2 regions of the Caballeronia sp. SBC1 genome follow, and region 1 is predicted to be linked to the other one. Evidence: riboswitches for the same ligand, from Rfam matches in the RefSeq annotation. Region 1 holds a riboswitch; the other holds the start of a gene.
The links. Region 1 has a riboswitch for manganese ahead of SBC1_RS00900 (sodium:calcium antiporter). Riboswitches for the same ligand answer to the same signal wherever they lie in the genome.
Positions count from the first base shown of each region.

Region 1 (4,292 bases):
TGGTGACAGGGTTTGGTCATTCCCCTGAACATTGCGCGTTCTTCTGCGCTCAGACAAAGGTGCTGATTTCCGGCGATATGGTGCTGCCGCGCATCTCGACCAACGTCTCGGTGTTCGCTATTGAACCGGAGGGGAATCCGCTCGCGCTGTTCCTGGGTTCGCTGGGCCGCTACGAGTCCCTTCCCGCCGATACCCTCGTGCTCCCTTCGCATGGCAAGCCGTTTCGCGGCATGCATACGCGCATCGGGCAGCTTCGGGATCATCACGCGGCGCGTTTGCAGGAAGTGCGCGAGGCCTGCGCGCTCAAGCCGCAAAGTGCCGCTGACATTGTGCCGCTCATGTTCAAGCGCCCACTCGATGTACACCAGATGACGTTCGCGCTCGGCGAAGCGCTGGCGCATTTGCACTTGCTCTGGCTGGAAGGCGAACTCGTGCGTACCCATGACGAAGACGGCGTGATCCGTTTTCACTGAAGTCGCGCCGAAGTAAAAAAGAAGCCGGGCGTTTGCGCGCCCGGCTTCCTTTGAACTTGAACTACCGCATGAACCAAAGCCGCGACTATTGAACCTCGACGTTCGAGAAGTTCTGTCGTCCGAACGGACTCACTCGATACCCGCTGACATTGCTGCGCGTAAGCGCCGCTGCCGTCGGATAACCGAGCGGAATCCACAGCGCCTGGTCGTGAATAATCTGCTGCGCTTCGGTATAAGCCTTGGTCCGCTGGCTTGTATCGGCGGTTGCCTTGCCTTCATCGATCAACCGGTCGAGCGTCGGGTCGCAGAAGCGCGCGAAGTTGATGCCCGAACGCACCGCGGCGCAACTGAAGAGCGGCGACAGATAATTATCCGGGTCACCGTTGTCACCGGCCCAGCCCATGAACAACATGTCGTGCTGACCCTGCTTCGCTTCCTTGATCAGCTCGCCCCATTCAATCACCTTCACCTGCGCCTTCACGCCGATCTTCGCCAGATCCGCTTGCAGCAACTCGGCGCCTACCTTCGGATTCGGATTCAGCACGCTGCCATTCGGACGCACCCAGATGGTAGTGTCGAAGCCATTCGGAAAGCCCGCATCGGCGAGCAGCTTCTTCGCGCGATTGACTGAATACGGATACGCCGTGATCTGCTTGTCATAGCTCCATGTGTTCGGCGGATACGGATTCACAGCGGGCGTGGCCGTGTTTTCGAAGACGGTCTTCAGGTAGGTCGTACGATCAAACGCAACGTTCAACGCCTGGCGCACCTTGGGGTTATCGAGCGGCTTCTTCTGCGTGTTCAACGCGACGAACGCCGTCATGAAGGCCGGTGTTTCGACCACTTTCATTGAACTGTCCTTCTTCGCGTCGAGCACGTCCTGCGGCTTCGGCGACAACGCGATCTGGCATTCACCCGCCTTGATCTTCTGCGCGCGCACCGAGGCATCGGGCGTGATGGCGTAGATCAGCCGGTCCACCTTGGGCTTCGGTCCCCAGTATGTCGGGTTGACGTCGTAACGGATCACGGCGTCTTTCGTATAGCTCTTCAGCACGAACGGACCGGTGCCGATCGGTTTCGCGTTCAGGTCGGTTTCCTTGCCCGCCTTGAGCAACTGGTCGGCGTATTCGGCCGAATAGATCGATGCAAATCCCATGGTCAGGATGGGCACGAAGGTCGCGTTCGGCGTGTTGAGCTCGAACTTGACGGTGTTGTCATCGACTTTGGATACGGACTTGATCAGCTTGACTAAGCCCATGGACTGCGCGTGCGGGAAGCCACTCGCGCCCGCCACCTTGTGCCACGGATTGCTGTCGGAGAGCATGCGGTCGAAGGAGAACACCACGTCGTCGGCGTTCAGTTTTCTCGATGGCGTGAAGTAGTCCGTGGTCTGGAACGCCACGTTCGGCCGCAGATGAAACGTGTAGGTGAGGCCGTCGGGGCTCACGTCCCATTTCTCGGCGAGCGCGGGCGTGACCTTTTTCGCGACTTCATCGTAGGAGACGAGCGTGTTGAAGATCACATCCGCCGATGCGTTGGTCGTCACCAGCGAATTGAATTGCACGACGTCGAAGCCATCCGGGCTCGACTCGGTGCACACAGTGAGCGGTTTCGCGATCGCGAGCACCGGCGTGATGGCCAGTACAGCAGCTGCGAGCATTCTGAAGCGCATGGGATCTCCCGTTACGAACGTGGTCGTCAGTGTTAGTCAGTCAGACGTTTCTTGTTTAGCCGTTGCAGCTTATTGTACGGTGCGCTTCGTCGGATGCGTCAGCGCAACGAACGTGCCTCCGTGGCCGTAGCTTACTGAACCGTTATTTCCGCTACAACGACCGATTCGGGATATCCATATGGGCACGCGACAGTTTTTTTCGCCGTCGGTTGCCTTGGTTGCCTAATCCGCGGACCCACGCTAAACTCGTGGCCGTCTTTGGGGAGTAGCCTTCCTTCCGCAACGGGAGGAGGACGCGTCAACATACTCGGCTGGTTAGCCGTGGCGCGTTCGACCGGTCAGGTTTGGCGAGACCATGGGTGCATCTTGTCGTTCACGGTCGGACGGCGCGGGATTGCATCCTGGTTCGCTGACGTCCGACCGTGAAATCATCGTGTCTCCAAAACAAAAACACCCCAGGCCTGCCCCAGGTCAACCCCTGCGCTCGTCGGTTTCTCTACCGCTGCTCTGCCATTTCGATTGCGTCGCCTGCTCGCCGGCTTCATCGCGAGGTGCCGCATGACGATGCTTTTCCTGCAACTCGCGGTCATGCTCGTGGTGATCCTGGCGGCGTCGGAACTCTTCACCAACGCGCTCGAACATCTCGGCGAAAAGCTCGGCATCTCCGAAGGGGTTACCGGTTCGCTGTTCGCGGCTATCGGCACGGCGCTGCCGGAAACCACGGTGCCGATCATCGCGTTGATGGGCGGCACGGCGAGCCGCGCGGTGAACGAGGAAATCGGCGTGGGCGCGATCCTCGGCGCGCCGTTGATGCTTGCCACGTTGTCGACGTGCCTGATGGCCGTCGCCGTGCTCAAGACGCGCGGCCTCAAGGGGGTCGTCGCGCCCGAACATAGCGGTTTCACCCGCGATCTCAACTTCTTCCTGTGTGCTTTCCTGATTGCCGCCGGCGCCATGTTCGTGCCGCATCACGCATGGGAAGTCCGCGCGTTATTTGCTGTGGGATTGGTCGGTGTGTATGTCGCGTATGTGATCACGACGTTCCGCGCGTCCGCCAATCTTGTTGAGAAGGGCCATGGCACTGAAGCGCCCGAACGGCTGCTGATCTCGCGCTTCGGGTTGCCTACTTCGCTCGCGACCATCGTGCTGCAGATGGTTCTGGGCACGGCGCTGCTGGTTGGTGGTGCGAAGGGGTTTATCGCCGGCGTGGAAGGCGTCTCGCATGTGCTGGGGATATCGGCGCTGCTGCTTTCGCTGATCATCATTCCGATCGCGACTGAGCTGCCCGAGAAGGTCAATAGCATCATCTGGGCGCGACGCGGCAAGGACACGCTGGCGTTCGGCAACATCACCGGCGCGATGGTTTTCCAGGGCACGCTGCTGCCGGGTATCGGCATCATGCTGACGCCTTGGGAGCCGCGCGTGGAGGTGATGACGGGCGTTTTCATCACGCTCGCGGCAGCGGCGTGGCTGCGCTTGAACGCGAAGAAGGGTGGGATCGTGCTGTGGGCGCTCCTGGTGAACGGCGGGCTTTATGCTCTGTATCTGCTGCTGACGCTGGGACGCTAAGCCCATAAGAAAACACCCCGGAAGCACGCAAGTGCCCGGGGTGTTGAAGCAGCCATCCGCGCTAAGCGCGCGGTTTTTGTTGTTGTCTTTGCAGAGTCAGCGTTACAGTCAGGCGGTGTTCCGGCCTTGTCTCACTCTCGCGGTCAGAACTTGGCGGCCTGGTGATACTTGCTGGCCGCCTGGACCTTCTTCATCGCCGAGCTGTATTCAATCTGCAATTCCGATTGCGTTGTCTTCGCGTCGGCGGCAATGGCGGCATCGATTGCCTGGATCCTGTTGATCACCTCTATTGCCGTAGCGTCTTGTTCCGGCGTCAACTCCATGAAAAGCGGGGTCCGCTCTTCAGTCAGACGGGCGGCTTCCTGCCAGTCCGCCATGGCCGCCGCATGCTGGATCGCGAGCGTCAACCCCAGCAAGCGGTCGATCAAACTGTTCTGTTCCATGTCGATTTATCCTCGCGCGATCAGCTGTTGTTGGCCGATGCCAGCGCGCCCGCGCTATTTGCGCCGCCGAACAATTGCGTGAGGTATTGCGCGTTGTTGTTCATCGTCGCCATCAGTGTGTTGAGCGCCGTGAAC
Region 1 covers NZ_CP049156.1:191,883-196,174, forward strand. The annotation lists gene SBC1_RS00890 (MBL fold metallo-hydrolase) at 1-473, shown strand, start outside; gene SBC1_RS00895 (ABC transporter substrate-binding protein) at 559-2,145, opposite strand; yybP-ykoY riboswitch at 2,390-2,564, shown strand; gene SBC1_RS00900 (sodium:calcium antiporter) at 2,704-3,714, shown strand; gene fliT (flagellar protein FliT) at 3,858-4,157, opposite strand; gene fliD (flagellar filament capping protein FliD) at 4,178-4,292, opposite strand, start outside.

Region 2 (4,292 bases), on a different replicon from region 1:
GTCAGCGCGCCGACGATCCGGCTGCGTTCGCGCCAAGAGCCCAACACATCCTCTTCCGCCGGCGCAACGACCGCGATGAACGGTGTCCCAGGCACGTGCGAGAACGTGTAGAGGCGGCGCACGCCGTCGAGCGGGGAGGTCGCCGTGTACGATCCCGACGCGGCATTCACCATGCGTGCAAAAGTGGGCGAGCTGGCGACGCTCTGCCCGGCCATGTCGTCGTGAAAAGGCTTGCGGGCGATTATCGTGCCATCCTGATGGACGATGAAGATCGATCCCTCGGCGCCCACGTTGAGCTTGTCCAGCAGCGAGTTGAAATACGCGACGTTCATCGCCAGCAGCGCGATCCCGGCGAACGAACCGTCGGGTGCGTTGACGCGCCGGCTCATGCCAATCGTCGGGGTGCCGCGCAAACGCGACGCAAACGGATGCGAGAAGTACAGGCCGGGCGAGGGGCTGCGTTGCTGGGCATGGAAATATTCGCGGTCGGCGAAGGAGCCCGCCGGGAGGGGGCCATCCTTGCTTGCCGCCGTCACCTTGCCGTGCGCGTCCAGCACGTAGGCGCCGGTAATGTAAGCCGCGGAGATCGCTCGGTCGAAGAGGATCTGGCGGCGCAGGGCGGGCGAGATTGCCATCAGGGCCGGGTTCTGTGCGCCCTCGACTATCGCGTTGAGCGAGAGATTGTAGATTTCAACATTGCGGGCGAGGTCGTTGCCGATGATCGCGACCAAGTTCGCCGATGTTTCGTGCGCGTGGTCGAGTACGCCCTGGCGCCCCTGATACAACGTGCCGATGGACAAGCTCGCCATCAAGACCGCGACCACGGTGCCGGCGATGCCCGCGAGCATCGGATGGCGGGAGAGCGCGCTTGCCATGCCGACCGCCGTCCAGCGAGGCCTGATGCGGCGCTTCCGCAAACCTGTTACTGGGGGCGAGGCAGAACTCATCGCGTGCCGCTCGCCACGCATGGGCGGCGCAGAGAATGACTTGACGGGCGGCGGGGGGCGCGGTGTGGCGCTGGACACGCTTGGTCAGGCAGCGGTAGGGATTTCGGATTGGGCATCGCGCGGCAGGTTCGATCGGGAGGCTCGCCATTCTCGGCTGGCCGCATTGTATCGGCTTGAATCTTGGTGACCGATTTGCCGACCGGCAAGATTATCCGGATTTGTCCGCTGTGTGGACCGGTGCGGACCCTCGATTCATGTCGATATGCATGGCAGAAGCTACCTGCAGGCGTCCCCTCAGTGTCACTTCGCTCTGCCGGGGAAAGCTTACAAATTCATTTCGCGCATGGTAGCCTTCGTCCGTCTTTGGGGAGTAGCCGGCTTCCACTTGCTGGAAGCGCTCATGTCAACACGCTTGGTTCAATCGAACCGTGGCATGAGCCGCCGTTAGCTTTTTGGTTGGCAAGACCATCGATGTAGCGGTGAGACCGGTCGGGCTCGCCGCTGCATCGCATGTTCTCGCCCGACCCGAATGCCATAACGACATCCTGACATCCCCATGAATATTGCTTCTACTCTCCTGCTCGCCTTCGCCATGTCGACGGACGCCTTCGCTGCTGCGATTGGCAAGGGCGCCACACTGCATCGTCCCCGGATTCGCGAGGCGCTTCGCACCGGCCTGATCTTCGGCGTGATTGAAGCCATCACGCCGCTGGTCGGCTGGGCGCTCGGCAAGGCCGCCGCTCCGTATGTTGCCGCATGGGACCACTGGATCGCGTTCAGCCTGCTGCTCGTGCTCGGCGTACGTATGATCACCTCGGGCCTGCGCGCGCCCACACCGGAAGTCGAGAAGCCCAACAGTCACGGTTTCTGGCTGCTGGCGCTCACCGGATTTGCCACGAGTATCGACGCGATGGCGGTGGGCGCGGGACTCGCTTTTATCGATGTGAATATCTTGTCGACCGCCGCGACTATCGGATTGGCGACGCTGGTCATGGTGACGCTGGGCGTGATGGTCGGACGTTTTCTGGGCAAGGCTGTGGGGCAGCGCGCAGAGATTGCGGGCGGGCTCGTTCTTGTTGTCATAGGCTCGGTGATCCTGGCCGAGCATCTCGGATATATGAGTTGAAGCAGGGGATTGCCGATTGCGGTCGGCATGCCGCAAGGCGCGCCCTTTTTGAGTGGAGAGTCTTGCCGCGACTGCGTTCAATGCCCCGGGTAGAGCGGACGTCCGGCGGTCTGTGCAGGCAGTCGTGCAGCGAGCTGCCGAAATGAGTGGTTTGCTGATCGTGAGGTTCTTTGTTAATTAATAAGGGTTGCGAAATAATTGTGCCAGAGATTCACGCAATGGCGTCATGGCAGCATCCTTTCCATGAGGCGGTCGCGGTCTATCAACTGATGTTTCGCCGATTGGTTTCATCCGACGAGCAGCAGTCCTACTCGAACGCCCGTCGCGAGATCGCCGGTGTAACGGCGTGGCAGCGAGCGCGCGTTCAATGTCGAAAATAGCGTAATTCGCGGTGGCAAGCGAGCGGACGAGGCGACTGAACGAGAAGCCGCCGGGCGACGTCGAAACCCCGACCGCTTGCGCAGAATGTCAGCGCTTCCTTAAAAATTAACGACGGTGCGTACCCCGACCACCGCTTCGTCATGTACACGCTCGGACGGATTCGCGGGGTTCGGAATGCCTCCGGCCGGCCGGAACGCGTATTGAAAGTCGGCCTGCAATTGCCACCACGGCGCGACCTGATACTGATAGGTCGCTTCAAGCATCGTTTCAGCACTGCGCTGCGGATAACCGGGTGTCGAAAACGATGCGGTATCCCGATCGAGGCCCTGTGCATTCGACCCGATCCTGGCGTAGCCAATAGCAAGTCCGGCAATATCGTTGTCCCGGCCCTTGAACGGCGCTTTCAGGGTGACGCCTGCGTTCACGCCGAGGTCGACCAGGTTGCGGTCACCGGGCGCGCCCATCACGCGGGCGAACACGCCGACCGACTGCGGACTGTCCGCACTTGGACGCCAGACCATCTGATCTGCGACGGCGTAGACGCTATAGTCACCGCGATGACGCGCGGGGATTCCATTGGACGCGGGGTCGGCCAGCGACAAGCCGTTCGTGTCGTGCTGCAGGTCGGCGAAGTTCTGGGTGTTGTACCAGAAGCCGAGTTTGTAAGTGCCTGGGAGCCCGCTTGGCTGAGGTGCTTTCGCATCGGCGGGCGGTTGATTTATCGCGTACTGCACTTCTGCAATGAACAACGCGCCGTTGCTCAAATTGAAGTTCGTGCCGTGATTGTTCTGCTGTTGCGGGTCCCCGGTATTGCTTCCGGCCGGGTTGCCGTCGAACACACCTGCGAGCACGGTCATTGCGTCCGATGGCTTCGCCCGGAAACGAGCGCCGAGTGATGACAGCGGGTAAGCGGGGCCGCCCGAGGGCAGGTCGACGGATGGCAGGACGGGCCAGCCGAACGTCGCGTTCATGAACGGCGCGGCGTACTGGCTGACCATGAATTCCTGATCGAGACTTTGCTGACCAAGCTTTACATCGACCCGTCCGTCAAGCAGGGACTGCTGGTACCAAAGCTCCCACAGGCGCGTGCTTGCATCTGCTTCTATGCCGCTTGCGGACTGCAGCGTAAGCAGCGTGTGCTGGCTCAGGTTGCGGCCATGAATTTGCAGGCCGGAAACATTGAACGTACCGCCCGGTAGGCCGAATGCTTTCGATGTATCGACCTGGATGGATGCTTGAGTGAGGCCGTCGTACGCACCTTCACGCGACACGCCACCGGACAGGTTACGCAGATACTCGCTGGTCTCCTGCACGCTGAGGGTGACGCCGTAATTACCTAGCCATGGCCGCAGCCCTCCCATATCCCCGAACAAGGTCGAGCGCTCCCAAAGCCCGGTTGGCGTCGGTGCAGCTTGCGCGTCGGCAGGTTGTGCGTCGGCGGTACCGGCGCCCGGTGCGTCGACACTCGTCTGTGCCGCAGCGGTGGATAGTGCACCTACCGACAGTAATACGGATATCCCGTGGCGAACACTGGAACGCGCCAGTCTTGAGAGACGCGGCGCTTGTGCAGCGCAGGACGTTGGCGTTGGCGCGGTTTCGAGAAAACTGGAAGGCAAATTCTTAAGGTTTTTATTCATGGTCTGTGGAGAGATAGATGTTTTTACGATCTACATTTTTTTCTCGGTGAAAGTGAAAGGGCGGGTGAAAGGGCGAATGCAAGAATTGAGTACGTGCTGCGGCCACGCTCAGGCAAACCACCAGCTCAAACGCACGGCGCGTCCGAGCTCGTCGCCCACTGAGGTAGTGGATAAAGCGCCTGCGATAACAATGGCTGCAAC
Region 2 covers NZ_CP049158.1:1,713,888-1,718,179, reverse strand. The annotation lists gene SBC1_RS34485 (diguanylate cyclase domain-containing protein) at 1-875, opposite strand, end outside; gene SBC1_RS34480 (hypothetical protein) at 874-1,134, shown strand; yybP-ykoY riboswitch at 1,301-1,428, shown strand; gene mntP (manganese efflux pump MntP) at 1,504-2,073, shown strand; gene SBC1_RS34470 (carbohydrate porin) at 2,553-4,091, opposite strand; gene SBC1_RS34465 (hypothetical protein) at 4,200-4,292, opposite strand, start outside.
Region 2: it holds a riboswitch for manganese, as region 1 does, so the genes downstream of both, mntP (manganese efflux pump MntP) here and SBC1_RS00900 (sodium:calcium antiporter) in region 1, are expected to answer to the same signal.